3 regions of the Clostridium ljungdahlii DSM 13528 genome follow, and region 3 is predicted to be linked to each of the others. Evidence: riboswitches for the same ligand, from Rfam matches in the RefSeq annotation. Region 3 holds a riboswitch; each other region holds the start of a gene.
The links. A riboswitch is a leader RNA that binds a small molecule or an ion and turns the genes downstream of it on or off. The one in region 3 is predicted to bind FMN.

Region 1 (5,464 bases), 1.3 Mb from region 3:
CTTATAATATCCTTCATCTCACTAGTCTTTATGTTTATCTGTTCTTTTATCTGGCTTACAATGTCATCCATACCATTTTGCTTTATAAAATTATTATGGTGAGGACTTTCAACTTTACTTCCTTCCTTTTCAGAAAACTTTGAAACCGTATTTGAGGTATCCTTTTGTTCTAAATTCTCTATATCCTTAGAAGAAATGCCCTTATCTGTACCTGTTTTTTGTTCTATATTTTTAGAAGACATATCTTTATCTATACTTGTCTGCTGTTCTATGCCTTTAGAGGAAATATCCTCCTTTACATTAGATGATTGTTCTACATTTGGAGATTGAGTTTTTTCTTCACCTACTGAATTTTTGATTTTATTTAAAATCTCATTTAACTTATTTGCATCCAATCCCTCACTATTTAAAACAGTTTTATTTTCTACGCCAGCCCTTTCTGTACCTGTCCTACTAACAGTGTCCTTTTCACTCTGTGTAGAAGCAATATTGTCCTTAGTAGCTATGTTTTCTGCTTTGCTGTCACTATTTTCACTTCTATATACTTCAGTTTGGGCTTTTTCGGAAATAACTTTTAGATTGTCTTTTGTACCTTCAACTTGGCTTTGTGGCTGTACATTAGTGGATTTCTGTCCAGATAGAGTTTCTCCCAAGAATTTTATTTCATTATATATGGTTCCGTCTTTTTTAAATACATTGTTAAAACTTTTTATATTATCTTCACTTAGTTCCATATTGTTTTCTAGGAAAGTAAGCAAATCATCACCACTTATCTGTTTTAGTTGACTAAAAAAATTTTTTAATGTACTAGTGGTAAATTTACCTTCTGTGCTTTCAGGGGATATGCCTCTACTATCCAAATATTTATCTATAAACTCATTTTCTTCATTAGGCTCACTTTTTATTTTGTCTATAAAATCCAGGGTAGTTTTTATATTAGAAATATTGCTTTTGGTAAGTGGTATTTCGTGCTTAAGCATGCTTTTTACAAGCTGGTAGTCATCACTACTTAAATTAAGGTCACCGGATTCTCTAATAAAACTATCTATAGAATCTTTGCCTCCGACTTGTTCTCCATCTTGGGAGTTCACAATTTTTAACTTAAGCTTTCCATTTTCGAATCCTTGTACTTCTAGTCTTACAAGCTTATTTGGCAAAAAATCTACTGGGTTTTCTATTTCCGCAGAAAATTGCCATCCATCTAAAAGTTTTAAAAGTATCTCTCCCGTAGATTTTTTTAAATCTAAAATTCTAGCGGAAAATTTTTCACCTACTTCAAAAGATAATTTAGTAGATATACGCTTGTTATCTACATTATAACTACTGTTTACATTCCATATACCTGGCAAATTCATCACCCTTTATAATTTATTCTCTTTTTAAGTTATGTATAAATTATCGTACAAAAATGTTTTTTCATAAAGATAAAAATAAAAAAACCTGGGATAAACCCAGATTTTCCTTTAATTATTATGTTCTGCCAAACCTCTGCTTTTACTCTGCTCTTGTTTCAGTACCGGTGATACACTCTTATACAAAACTAGTGTAAGTGCTGTAAGTAATAATCCTTTTAATAAATTAAAAGGTACAATAGCAAATAATATCAAGGTATTTATATCTGTTATACTTCCATTTACTTTTCCTGCTGCTGCTACCATTGCACTTATAGGGAAATTAAGTACTTTTTCATAAAGCGGAAGTAATACAAAGTAATTTAACACTGCAGCAAATACTGACATAGCAATAGTTGCCGCCCCAAGACTAACTGCTGCTGTCTTTTTAGTTTTATGTCTATTATATAAATATCCTGCTGTAAACACTAAAACTGAACCCACTGCAAAATTTGCAAACTCTCCTATAAATGCTGTTTTTCCATCAAATATTCCATGAAGTATATTCTTTAAAAGCTCTATGGCAACTCCAGCTCCAGGTCCAAGTGCAAAAGTGCCTATTAAAGCCGGTAAGTCACTTATATCAATCTGTAAAAACGATGGGAACACAGGAATTGCAACTTCTATGAACATAAGTAAAAATCCAATTACACCTAACAATGATATCTTTACTAGCCTGTTTAACTTATTGCTTCTCATATCTAACATCCCCCTAAAATATTGTGTATAACCTTCTAAGGTAAGCAAAAAAGCCCTGATAAAATATCAGGGCTAATAAACGCTACATTTTACCTTCTTTCATCCAGACTCTACTGTCGGCCTCGGAATCTCACCGAATCATACCAATTATGGCTCGCGGGCTATACCGCCGGTGGGGAATCACACCCCGCCCTGAAGATTATATTTTAAATTTTCAAATTTATTATAATACTTTTACCAGCACATTTCAACATATTCTTAAAATAACTTTTATCCAATGATTACCTTATCTAATAGTCCTATAGTTTCTGTTTGTCCGATCGCTACCATCGATAACACCCCATCGCACACAGCGAAAGCGACTATCACCAAATCAAAGATTTGGAATATCTGCTTTTCTTCAAAGTGGGGTATAAGCACTGCTACGCGCCTGGATAAGCTCTTCCCCTAAAGGATAACGTATTCTAAGTGCTAAAGACACTAAGAATACTGTTTAATAAGGTTCAGATGGAGAAAGGTATTCCTTATAAGCAAACTCCACCTGAACCTAAGAATCACTTGATTTCATGCTAAGTGATATTCTCTTTCTCTTTTCATCTACTTCAAGTACAGTTACTTGGACTATATCTCCTACTTGAACTACATCAAGTGGATGCTTCACAAATTTATCTGACAACTGACTTATATGAACAAGTCCATCCTGATGAACTCCAATATCTACAAAAGCTCCAAAATCTGCTACATTTCTAACCGTGCCTGTAAGCACCATACCTGGCTTTAATTGATTAATGTCTATTATTCCAGTCTTAAGTATAGGTTTAGGAAGTTCTTCTCTTGGATCTCTACCCGGTTTTTTTATCTCTTTTATTATATCTTTTAGAGTTGGCTCACCTACATTAAGCTTTTCTGAAAGAACGTCTATGCCTATTTTATCAACTCTATTATCTATACCTGAAAGTTCTCCATTTTTTAAATCTTCCATATTATATCCAATAATTTTCAAAAGTTCTTTTGCTGCATCATAAGATTCAGGATGGACAGAAGTATTGTCAAGTGGCTCACCGCTTTCCATTACCCTTAAAAATCCTGCACACTGTTCAAAAGCTTTGGCTCCCAATCTTTTGACCTTTAAAAGCTCTTTTCTGTTTTTAAATTTACCATTTTCCTCTCTATAAGCTACAATGTTTGACGCTATAGCAGTATTTATTCCAGATATATAGGATAGAAGAGAAGGCGTTGCTATATTTAGGTCTACACCTACACTATTTACACAATCTTCTACAATTCCCTTTAAAGATTCATCCAATTTCTTTGGTGCAACATCATGCTGGTACTGCCCTACACCTATGGATTTAGGATCTATTTTAACAAGCTCTGCTAAAGGATCTTGAAGCCTTCTGCCTATAGATATAGCTCCCCTTAAAGATACATTTATGTCTGGATATTCCTTTGCTGCAAGTTCCGATGCAGAATAAATTGAAGCTCCTGCTTCAGATACAATTACATAGTACAGGTCCTTTCCTTTCTCTTCCTTAACTTCTTTTATAAGTTTTCCAATGAGTTCTTCAGATTCTCTGCTAGCAGTTCCGTTTCCAAGGGATACAACATTTACATCGTATTTATATACTAGCTCTTTTAGTTTCTTTATAGATCCTTCCACATCATTTTGAGGTGCAGTAGCATATACTATTGCGGTATCTAACAACTTGCCTGTATCGTCCAATACTGCAATTTTGCATCCATTTCTAAAACCAGGGTCATAGCCAAGTACATTTTTTCCCTTTATAGGTGATTGCATCAAAAGCGCCTTCAAATTGGCTTTAAATATTTTTATAGCACCTTCTTCTCCCATATCTGTAAGTTGTGACCTTATTTCTCTTTCAATAGATGGATAAATTAGTCTCTTTAGCGAATCTTCTACACTTTTTTCTATATAAGTATCTGTTATATTATTTCCTTTAAGAGATTGATTTTTTAAGTAAATTTCTATATTCTTCATATCACAACTTATCTTTACAGATAAAACTTTTTCTTTTTCCCCTCTATTTATAGCTAGTATTCTATGAGGTGGAATAGACTTAACTGCTTCTCTATAATCATAGTACATTTCATAAGGAGTTGGTTCTTTGCTTTCACCCTTCGTTTCAATTATTCCATTTTCCCAAACAAATTTTCTTATCCATTTTCTATATTTTGCTTCATCAGAAATAACTTCACTTATTATGTCAACTGCACCTGCTAGTGCATCTTCTACAGACTCAACGCCCTTTTCTTCATTTATAAATTTTTCTGCATACTTTTCTATATCATCTTGGAAGTTACCAGCTAAAATAGCTTCTGAGATAGGCTTAAGTCCCTTTTCCTGTGCAATAGTTGCTCTGGTTCTTTTCTTTGGTTTATATGGTCTATATATGTCTTCTACTTCTGTTAAAGTACTGCTGTGTTCTATAGAATTCTTTAATCCTTCCGTAAGTTTTCCCTGTTCTTCTATTATTCTTATTACATCTTCTTTTCTAGATTTAAGATTTCTAAGATATGTAAGTCTTTCTGCCAGTTTTCTTAAAGTTACATCACTCATGCTTCCTGTAAGTTCTTTTCTATATCTAGCTATAAAAGGCACTGTATTACCTGAATCTAAAAGTTCAATTACACTATTTATATATTTTTTATTTACACTAAGCTCTTCAGCTAATGTATCTATTATATTATCCATTTTTACCTCCTGGTTAATTTTATTTATGATAAATCTCTAAGTTAAAAGCAGGATTAAACATATTGAAAAAGTAAATCAGCTAAAAATATATTACAACAGTTATATACACTTTGGCAAATTAATATATATTTAGAAACACTTTATTTTAGAGGTTATTATTAATGAAAAAATTTATGTTTATACTACCATTAACTATATTTTGTATTATTTGTTCGTTAAGTTTTCAATATTACTATTTTATACATCCACTAAATTCTTTAAAAGTTAAAAATACTATTTCCTATCTATCTTCAGATAATTTTAAAGGAAGGCTTACTGGGACCTTAGAAAATTATGAAACAGCGGCTTTTATAAAACATTATTTTAAATTAGAAAATTTAAGTTCTTACAATAAGGACTATCTACAATCTTTTAATGTGGTTTATCCTGAAAAAATAGATGCTGCTCCATATCTCATAGTAAAGGATAAAAATGGCTTTATAGTAAAACAGTATAAGTATGCTGCAGATTATAAGGAAGATATGCTAAATTTTAAAAATAGTATTGTATCTTTTAAAAAAGGTGATGTTATTTCACCATTAGGAAACAGCTTTCAAGTACAGACATCAAACCAATATTTTTTGTTTTATACTCCCAAAAATAATAGCTTAGATTTTAGAAG
Region 2 (5,464 bases), 800 kb from region 3:
GAAATCTATAATTTAATTTTTATTCCAGGGTTTTCCACTAATGAAAATGTTACAGAATTTAGTGGCAGAGGGGTTGGTATGGATGTAGTAGTTAAAAATATTCAAAATGTATGTGGATCAGTTTCAATAGATAGTTTGGAAAATAGTGGGTCTACCATAACGATGAAAATACCTCGAACCCTTGCAATTATAGATGGTATGAATATAAGGGTAGGAAATTCCTATTATACTATTCCTATTACGTCTATAAAAGAGCTTTTTAGTGTGGAAAAAAACAATGTGATTTCTAATATGGACAGCGGCGAAATGATAATGGTGAGGGGTAAATGTTATCCTCTTATCCGTATACACAAATTATACAATATAAAAACTGACGTTAAAAATTTAGAAGATGGAATAATTGTCATGGTAGAAAAAGACAATATGGGATTGTGCATATTTGCAGATGAATTAGCTGGACAACAGCAGGTTGTAGTAAAGTGTTTGCCTAACTATATAAAAAAAGTAAAAAATATAGATGGACTTTCAGGGTGTACCCTCCTTGGAGATGGGAGTATTAGTTTAATACTTGATATAGGTGAACTTGTAAATATGCTTGGTAAATAAAAGTGCGCAGTGAAAGGAGAATATAAATATGTCAGAAATTGTAGTAGATGATAGCTTAGTTGAAGAAGAAGATACTCAAAAGAATAAATATCTTACTTTTACTCTTGAAAAAGAGTTTTATGGTATAGAAATTAAATACGTTATTGAAATAATAGGAATTCAACCAATAAGTGAAATACCTGAACTACCAGAATATATAAAGGGAATTATAAATTTAAGAGGCAAAATAATACCAGTAATGGATATTAGGTTAAGATTTAAAAAGGAGGCAATAGAATATAATGATAGAACATGCATTATTGTAATTCAGATTGAGGACATTTATGTAGGACTTATTGTAGATGGTGTCTCCGAGGTAATAGATATACCTGATTGCGAAATTGTAGATCCTCCAGAAATTAGCAAAATTAGAAATAAATTTATAAAAGGCATAGGGAAAGTTCAAGATAATGTAAAATTGCTTTTAGATTGCGATAAACTGTTAAACCATGGAGATACAGATAGCTTAAGTAATATTTAATATAAAAGGAGTGGATGGGTGTGAAATTATTTAACAATTTAAAAATAGGTATAAGACTATTTGTAGGATTTGCGTTAATTGTACTTGTAATGTGTATAATTGGGATATTCGGATTAATCAATATGAATAAAATCAATGATTTAGACACTCAATTATATAAAAATATGACAGTGCCACTCGGAGAGTTGACTGGACTTAATTCATCTTATGGAGATATAAGAGCACATTTAAGAGATGCTATTTTAGCAGATAATCAATCGGATATGAATCAATATATAAATAAGGTGAATTCATCTAGCTTGGATTTTGATAGTCAATTAGATGAATTTTCAAAGACACTTTTAACTGATTCCGGGAAACAGGCAACTGGAAATCTTAAATCTTCTAAAGCAAAGTATATGGAAATAGCTAATGAAATTATTGATGCGGTAAAAAAAGGTGATAACAAAGGTGCAGTAAGTCTAATTCACAGCAAGCTTAATGCAGCACAGAGTGATGTGGCAAATAATTTGAAAACGGTTATAAGTTTAAAAGAAAATCTTGCAGAAAGCTTTTCACAGAACAATGATAAAACAGCCAGTGCAACCGGAAAACTAATTATAATTTTTATAGTTATAGGAGTGATTGCTGCTGCATTACTAGGAACAATTATTTCACTATCCATAATAAGACCAATTAGAGAGCTTATGCTTTCTACAGATAAAGTTTCAAATGGAGATCTAAATGTAAATATAGATATTAGTGGAAAAGACGAAATAGGAATACTTGCAAAGGCATCTAAAAAGATGAATGACAATTTAAATGAAGTTGTAACAAATATTCAAGCTGCGGCAAATCAGGTGGCTGTCGGTGCTAAACAAGTATCAGATTCAGGTATAGCTCTTTCAGAAGGATCTACGGAACAAGCAAGTTCTGTGGAGGAATTAACGGCTTCTGTAGAAGAGATTTCTTCACAAATAAGGCTTAATGCAAATAATGCAGTTAAGGCAAATGAATTGACTGAACATGTGAAAGATAATGCAGTTAAGGGAAATTCACATATGGATGAAATGCTTAAAAGTATGGATGATATAAATGCAGCTTCGGGGAATATATCTAAAGTTATAAAGGCCATAGATGATATTGCCTTTCAGACAAATATTCTGGCTTTAAACGCTGCTGTTGAAGCTGCGAGGGCAGGTAGGTATGGAAAAGGATTTGCGGTAGTTGCTGAGGAAGTAAGAAATTTAGCTGCAAAGTCACGGGATGCTGCAAAAGAAACTACTGCACTAATAGAAGATTCTATTAAAAAGGTGGATAAAGGTACTAAGATTGCAAATGAAACAGCTGAAGCTCTTGGTGAGATTGTAGAAGGAGTTACAAAGGTAGCAGATTTTGTGGAAAGCATAGCAGTAGCTTCTAAAGAGCAGGCTACTGGTGCAGAACAGATTAGCAGTGGAATAATGGAAGTATCTCAGGTGATTCAAGAAAATTCTGCTACATCTGAAGAGAGTGCAGCGGCAAGTCAAGAACTTTCAAATCAGGCAGATATTATGCTAGAGCAAGTTAAGAAATTTAAAATAAGAAGAATAAATTCTAGTTATGATAAAGTGGAAAATATAAATCCAGAAGTACTTAATATGTTAAAAGATATGAAGGCAAAAAAGAAATATCATGGAATTGATTTAGGAGACTAGGGATATTAATACAAAAAAACATAAAAAATTGGGAGATTACCATTGACAATAGAAAAAAATAGGTATATATTGAAAACATAATAAAACTTAATAAAGTTAAACTTTCGGGGCAGGGTGAAATTCCCGATCGGCGGTATAGTCCGCGAGCTTTTATAGCATGAACTGGTTTGATTCCAGTACCGACAGTAAAGTCTGGATAAAAGAAAGTAAAGATATAGTTTAGGCTATGTTTTTATATGTTTTGTAATTTTATTCCCTGAAGGTTATTTCAGGGAATTTTTATATGCAAAATTTCAAGAAAATTAGGATTACTATAAGTACATAATGTAATATTTTTATAAAAAAGTAAATAAATATATAATTTAATTATGGAAGTGAATCTTATGGAAAAAGAAAATACAGATGAAAAGTATATGAAAGAAGCTTTAAAACTAGCTTTATTGGGAAAAGGATTTGTGAATCCAAATCCCCTTGTGGGAGCTGTGATAGTTAAAAATGGAAAGATAATAGGGAAAGGTTATCATAGGTTCTTTGGAGGGGCTCATGCAGAAGTATATGCACTTAGAGAAGCAGGAGATAATGCACAAGGTGCAGATCTGTATGTAACGTTAGAACCTTGTTCACATTATGGAAAAACTCCACCTTGTGCAAAAGCTATAGTAGAAGCTGGAATAAAAAAGGTAGTAATAGGAAGTGTAGATCCAAATCCTCTTGTATCAGGGAGAGGTGTAAAAATTTTAAGAGATGAAAACATAGAAGTGGTTACCGGGGTTATGGAAAGAGAAGCTGTAAAAATAAATGAGATATTTATGAGTTATATAAAGTCAAAGTTACCTTTTGTAATTTTAAAATCTGGAGTTACTTTAGATGGAAAAATAGCTACAGTTAGTGGTGAATCTAAGTGGATAACAGGTGAAAAATCAAGGTTAAAAGTTCACAAGATGCGAAATAGAGTTATGGCAATTATGGTTGGAGTAGGTACTGTGATTTTAGATGATCCTCTTTTAACTACAAGGCTTGAAGAAAAGTGTAAAAGTCCTAAGGCTGTAATTGTAGACTCAAAGCTGAGAGTGCCTGTTGAATCTCAAATTTTCAAAACTTCTCGTGAAAGAGAAATAATAATAGCATGTACAGAAAAGTTTGATAAGGTCAAGGCAGAGTCTTTAAAAGCTATGGGAGTAAATATAGTTGTCTGTACAGAAAATAAAGAAGGAAGGGTAGATTTAAAATATTTAACTAAAAAACTTGGAGAAATGGGTATAGATAGTGTACTTGTTGAGGGAGGCTCAGAACTTAATTTTTCTGCACTGAAGTCTGGAATTGTAAATAAAGTTATTTATTTTATTGCACCTAAAATACTTGGAGGTAAGAATGCTAAAACTTCAGTTGAAGGATATGGAATTGGAAACCTCTCAGACAGTATAAAATTAAAAGATATATGTGCAGAAAATGTGGGAGAGGACATTATGATACAAGCCTATGTAATAAATGCTGAAAATTAGAAAGAAGGGATAAACTTGTTTACTGGTCTAGTAGAAGAAATAGGAGAAATATTAAAAATATCAAGGGGAAGAAACTCTTCAAAAGTGTCCATAAAAGTAGGAAATTTACTAGATGGAGTTAAACTGGGAGATAGCATTGCTGTAAATGGAACTTGTGTTACTGTAGTTGATTTAAAAAAGAATTCTTTTACTGTAGATATTATGGCTGAAACTTTGAGAATGAGCAGTTTAAAAGATTTAAAAATAGGAAGCAAAGTTAACCTGGAAAGGGCCCTAAGGCTTGGAGACAGATTAGGTGGACATATAGTAAGTGGACATATAGATGGTACTGGAAAAATTGTAGATGTGAGAGAAGAGGACATCTCAACCTGGATAGACATAGAAGCGTCTTATGATTTACTTAGATATATAGTACGAAAAGGTTCCGTGACTATAGATGGTGTGAGCCTTACTGTAGCAGAATTAAATAAAAATTGTTTCAGTGTGTCTCTTATACCCCATACTAAGATGGAAACTATTTTAGATTATAAAAAAATAGGAGATTTAGTAAATATAGAGTGTGATTTAATAGGAAAATATGTAGAAAAAATGGTTTTGAATCCAAAAAAAGAGCCAGAAAAAAGCGGCAGTATAGATGCTTTAAAACTAAAGGAATATGGCTTTATCTGATGGCTACCTACTGTAACCTCCCACTTCTATCAAAGTGAGAGATATTAGAACTCTTGAGCTTCAGCGATTTAGAGTTCTTATGCTGTGCATAACAGTAGCTACGCCCCTAGATAATTCATCTAAACTTAGTGGGAGAAACAAAACTTTAAAGAGAAAGCGGCTATCAGCAAATCAAAGATTTGGAATATCTGCTTTTCCCACTAAGTAAGATTCATTGATGCAATAAGGCATTTTCTTTTAGATGCCTAAACGTTTATTTTTGAAGGGAGATAAAAATCATGAATTTTAAATTTGATACTATAGAAGATGCAATAAAAGATCTTAAACAAGGGAAAATGATCATAATTGTAGATGATGAAGGAAGAGAAAATGAAGGTGATTTAGTTATACCTGCAGAAAAGGCAACTGGAGAAAATATTAATTTTATGATCAAATATGCAAAAGGTCTCTTGTGTGCACCAATTGAAGAAGGAATAGCAGTAAAGCTTGGA
Region 3 (5,464 bases):
TTGAAAATCAATACTAACTTCGCATTTCTGCGTCAAACCTTTCGCTGTGGTGCTCATTTACTTAAGTAAACTCCGCTCCTCACTCAAGGCTTTCCTTGAACTACTCGTTATTATTGATTTTAATATATTACATTTCAGCTTGTTAGCAAAATATAATACATTATTCTTACGAAATTACTTTTTTAGCTGCTCTCGCAGCTCAAAAGAATTGCTGGTTTATTCTAAATAAGTTGTACTTATATCTTCCTCTGTTTAATTTTCAAGGATCATTTTGCTGCCTCACTTCGACAACTTTTATAGTATATCATCTTTGTTTCAACCTGTCAACTAGTAATTTACTATGAATTAAACTTTCTAAGTTATCGTTCAGTTGCGACAGGAATTATATCTTATCACATCTATTTTATCATGTCAATTAGTAATTTATTTCCAGGTTGTTCATTACATTATATATCTTTTAGTAATATAATTAATAACTTTTATATAGTACTATGCAAACTGAATTACTATAATACTCTTGGTTGCGGGAGCAGGACTTGAACCTACGACCTTTGGGTTATGAGCCCAACGAGCTACCAACTGCTCCACCCCGCGTCATTATATACATTTATATTAACAACTATCCTTGGTTGTACTGGCCGCCTCTTGAAGCGACAAGTGATATCTTATCATATATGCAGATATAAACAACTAGCAATATTCGGTGTTTACCATACAATATTATAGCAATACCTCATTATGCTTCTATATACCCAATAATTCATATAGTGACACACCTGACATAGTTTGCTGAAAATAAGTATTACCTCTCAATTAGTATTAGTCAAATCTCCGACCTACTAGTATCAGTCAGCTCATTATGAAAAATGAGTTAGCAACTAACTGCTAACCACTTTTATCACTTTATGTTACTATCCACACCACTTAATACACTTTTTCTAAGTACATACTGCTCCTTATATACATTTGAATTGTTGGCATTTGGACTATATTTATTGATAATTTTTATATTGTTGACAAGTGCCTCTTTTAAGTCCTCTATATCACCTTCTGCATATGCACCAATAATACAATCTGTAAGTACAGCACCTCCTGACACTTCTAGTGTAATTGTTTCACTTTGCATAATGTCTGCTTTAATTTGATTCCACAAATCATCTTTACTTCCACCCTCAGTAATAGTAATTCTGTCTATTTTGATACCAGCATTTCTATAATCATTTGTAATTTCCATATAATCATAAGCAATAGCCTCCAAAACAGACCTCCATAAAGCAAATTGATCTGTATCCAAGGTCATGTTCAAAAAACAACCTTTTATCTTTGAAAATTGACCATATCCACCAGTTAAATATGGTAAGAAAATCACACCATTGCATCCCGGTACAACCTTTTCCGCTCCTCTGCTAAGCAGTTTATAATAGCTATCATCATCAGATTTTTGACAAATGTTATCCTTAAACCAACGCAGTGCCAGACCTCCAGTTCTAACAAATCCCCAGTAAAAATATGTATTTTCTAAAGTGCCGCTGTTAAAAATCAATTCACTTCCTCTTTTACTAAGCTCTGGAATAATCCCATTTGTAGAGACACAGAACATGGCACAAGTTCCTGCAACATCTACAGCCTTATTTGCTTCAAGAATTCCACTTCCCAGCATGGACTGCATTGTATCACCTGCACCAGCACAAATTGGTATGCCATGAGGACATCCCGTTTCCTTTGCTGCACTTTCCGATAACGTACCAATAATATTCCAGGGCTTTACAATCTTAGGCATATAGCTTTTAGCTATTCCTAATATATCAAGCTGCTTATCTGACCATTCCTTTTCATACACACGATATCCAAGGCCCCATCCTGACATAGTTCCCCAATCAACAAAAGCATCCTCACTCTCTAAACCTGCAAGATTCATCAAAATATAGGGAGCATTATGGACAAACTTTTTGCCTCTTTTTTGAAATTCTTTATTATTTGCTAAGATCCATCTTGCATGCAGTGCTGGAAACATACAGCTTGGATCAGCATTTCCGGTTTCCTTTCCCCAAATATCAAGATTCAATTTCTTAAGGACTTCAACATCACTCTGTGTTCTTGAATCCAGATAGTTTATGTAAGGTGTAATTGCCTTTCCACTTTCATCTATACCTACAATTCCACAAATAATTCCATCCCCCATAATTACTTTAATTAAGTTAGGATCAATTTCTTGTTTTTTTAACTGTTCTATGCACTGTTTCATGCCAAGTCTTGTAAGTAAAAGATATTCATCTGCATCCATATCAACCCATCCTGGATGAGGATATTTCAAAGTTGTCCTATTTGACGATTTTGCTACACATTTCATATTTTTATCATATACAGCAACCTTTACGCTTTGAGTTCCTGCATCAAAAGCAAGATAATAATGTTCCATTTTATATATTTAGCGAGAGGTACATAGAAATTGCAATCTCCCACTAAAGTTCGCCTCTTTTCTTTATCATACTATCCATATGTAATTTTAAGTAAAATAAAATAATCCCCTAGGTTCTCCTAGGGGATTGTAAACATAATAAACATATACATCTTGTTTATCCACCTTCTTTCATCCAGACTATACTGTCGGCTTCGGAATCTAACCGAATCTGCCATATGGCTTGCGGGCTGTACCGCCGATAGGGAATTTCACCCAACCCCGAAGGATATTTTATATAACTTTACCATTAATATATCATTATGCTTTTTCTCTGTCAATGCTCATATATTACTATAAACTAGGCTATTTCATACAATCAAATACTTTCTTAAAAAATCTAATGACTTAGATATTATTTCACATGTTCTATCATTATCATTAAATAAATCAAATGCATGTCCTCCTGTAGGATGATTATAGATATCAACAGTTAAATTGTTTACCAACGCTTTTGTAATAAACTTATCAAGTGATTCATTAAGTATTGGATTATCAAGTCCTGCTCTTGCAATAAATAATGGTGGAATTTTCTTTGAGTTTTCATCTATAAGATATATTGGTGAATATTTTTCTACTTCTTCATCTTCATCTGATATATTAATTCCAAGTAATTGTCCTGCATGTTTAAAATCGGTCAAGCCATAGTATGCAATAATACATTTAACATAATTAGAATACCTGTGCATACCTGCATATAATCCAAAAGGAACACCCCCTGAAAAACACCAGATAGCAATTTTATCCTTGTCTATATTTAATTTTTCATTATTTTCTACCAAGTATTTGATAAGGATATCTATATCACTATTAATTTCTTTAATGCTAAATCCTTCTGACAAAACTTTATGATTAAAAGTTACTGCATTTAAACCAGAAGCTGCTATTAACTTTCCCATTGAAGTATATTGTCCCACATCTTTAAAATTTACAAATTTCGCTTCCCCATGTACTAATATTACAACAGGTAATTTTTCCTCCTTCTCATTACTAAAAGGAGTATACATATCCATTAAGAATTCTTTCTTACCATTTGTTTTATATACTAGGTTTTTTAATATATTAACATTCTCCATGTTGTCTATCTTATAAACTACCTCTTTTTTTAAAATTTCCTCCATACTTAACATACTAAATTCTCCTCTAAAGCATTTATTTTTTGTTAACAAAATTACATCGTCAAATTTGACTTATGCTATAATTATAGTATTATATTTTTTAATGTTAAGTAGGCACATAAATGTGCTGTAGTACCCTTTTGGATACTACTTTTATGGGAGAAGGATAAAAAATGGATGATAATAATTGTATAATGATTCATAATGGAATACCATATAAATGCTCTATATCACTAGCACTAAGCGTTATCGGTGGTAAATGGAAACCTTTGATTCTGTGGCATTTAAAAGATAAGGTTTTACGTTTTGGAGAACTAAAACGCTCTCTTGATAATATAACTCAAAAAATATTAACTCAGCAATTACGTGAACTTGAATCTGATGGCTTGATAAATCGTCACATATACACTCAAATTCCTCCTAAAGTAGAGTATTCTTTAACTGAAAAAGGTAATACAGTTGTACCTATTTTAGAAATAATTAGCAAATGGGGAGCTGGCTATTGCAGCTCACTTAGTGTAAATAATTCCAAGAAACTATAATTTATCAGTTAAAATAAAACATTTTTTAACTCATTCATCTTCTATTTTTCTTCATTAAAACTCTTTACTAAATCGTTTATACCAAATCCTAAATTGCCTTTTACTCCATTCTCAATATCAAGCAGCATCTTAGTGTCATTTTCTCTATACTTTTTATAGTTCTCATTAAGCACAGCTAGATATTTTTCAAACTCTCCTTGAATAGGCTTAATTATCTTACAATACTTTTTTGTAAGTTCAATACATCTAATAAAGCTGCACTTTGCTTCCTCATCCTCCTTTAAAGATTTTACAAATTCAATTTGATTATTTACTGTAGTATTTTTAATACTATCATCATAGTTCAATAGCTTTTTAACTTGATTACCTATCGTTGTTCTAAATTCATCTAATTTATCATCATCTAAATCTTTTAATTCTTCTATTGGATAGTCACTTTCATCTACTTCCTCAGCAGAATCTAAAAATTCCACAAGCTTTAACCATACTTTCTTCTTTTCATCATTATCAATTTTAACTTCTAAAAATGGCTCATACATAACGGCAAACATTTTTCCAAAGTTTCCTGGAAATATTCTAAGCAAACTATTTGATATAAGTTCTTTTTTATTATCTCTAGACAGTTCCAGCGTTTCCCGCAGCTTTTTAATTTGTTCTCCTGAATACTTATAATCATCTGGATTCTTTTCCATAAGACTTGATATGATCAACTTACTTTTTTCTAGATAACTTATGTTCTCATCTATTTTTTCTAAAGCGTCCATTAAAGCTTCCTGCAGTCCTTTTTTACCTGCAATTACATCCTTTATACCTTTTATTGGTATATCTAAACTTCTAAGTGCTCCTATTAAATTTAATCTAATAATATCCTCATCTGAATATTCCCTATAATTGTTTTCAACATTTTTTAAAGGATTAATCAACCCTTCACTTTCGTAGTATTTAATAGCCTTCTTAGTAAGTCCAGTCTTCTCTGCTGCAGCTTTTATATTCATACATATTTCCTCCCACCAATATCAATAAATCTTACTTTTTATATTAATGGTATCCCTAAGGTACATGTCAATATATTTTTTAGTAAAAAAAGAATAAAGTACATCTTCTCATTCTCAAATAATTAGTACTTTACTCCCTAAAATTTCAATTTATCCGATGACTAGCTGCTCTAATACTCCCACGCACACAGCTAAAGCGACTATCACCAAATCAAAGATTTGGGATATCTGCTTTTCTCTAAGTGTGAGTAAAGAGCAGCTACGTCCCTGGATAACGATTTCTAAACATCAGATGGAGTTTTGACTCCATCTGACGCCAAGAACTCTGTTTATATTACTCTACAAGTGCAA

Region 1: another riboswitch for FMN. It lies ahead of CLJU_RS01315 (ECF transporter S component); the one in region 3 lies ahead of CLJU_RS07305 (FGGY-family carbohydrate kinase).
Region 2: another riboswitch for FMN. It lies ahead of ribD (bifunctional diaminohydroxyphosphoribosylaminopyrimidine deaminase/5-amino-6-(5-phosphoribosylamino)uracil reductase RibD); the one in region 3 lies ahead of CLJU_RS07305 (FGGY-family carbohydrate kinase).

Annotation. Positions count from the first base shown of each region.
Region 1 covers NC_014328.1:271,232-276,695, reverse strand. Annotated here, with positions in the region: gene CLJU_RS01320 (hypothetical protein) at 1-1,355, opposite strand, end outside; gene CLJU_RS01315 (ECF transporter S component) at 1,464-2,090, opposite strand; FMN riboswitch at 2,178-2,294, opposite strand; gene CLJU_RS01310 (Tex family protein) at 2,638-4,803, opposite strand; gene CLJU_RS01305 (M28 family metallopeptidase) at 4,965-5,464, shown strand, end outside.
Region 2 covers NC_014328.1:2,409,307-2,414,770, reverse strand. Annotated here, with positions in the region: gene CLJU_RS10855 (chemotaxis protein CheA) at 1-606, shown strand, start outside; gene CLJU_RS10850 (chemotaxis protein CheW) at 635-1,126, shown strand; gene CLJU_RS10845 (methyl-accepting chemotaxis protein) at 1,147-2,802, shown strand; FMN riboswitch at 2,899-3,014, shown strand; gene ribD (bifunctional diaminohydroxyphosphoribosylaminopyrimidine deaminase/5-amino-6-(5-phosphoribosylamino)uracil reductase RibD) at 3,186-4,304, shown strand; gene CLJU_RS10835 (riboflavin synthase) at 4,320-4,973, shown strand; gene CLJU_RS10830 (bifunctional 3,4-dihydroxy-2-butanone-4-phosphate synthase/GTP cyclohydrolase II) at 5,252-5,464, shown strand, end outside.
Region 3 covers NC_014328.1:1,608,883-1,614,346, reverse strand. Annotated here, with positions in the region: tRNA gene CLJU_RS07310 (tRNA-Met) at 519-594, opposite strand; gene CLJU_RS07305 (FGGY-family carbohydrate kinase) at 899-2,419, opposite strand; FMN riboswitch at 2,579-2,692, opposite strand; gene CLJU_RS07300 (dienelactone hydrolase family protein) at 2,770-3,588, opposite strand; gene CLJU_RS07295 (winged helix-turn-helix transcriptional regulator) at 3,750-4,118, shown strand; gene CLJU_RS07290 (MerR family transcriptional regulator) at 4,160-5,113, opposite strand; gene CLJU_RS07285 (YczE/YyaS/YitT family protein) at 5,448-5,464, opposite strand, start outside.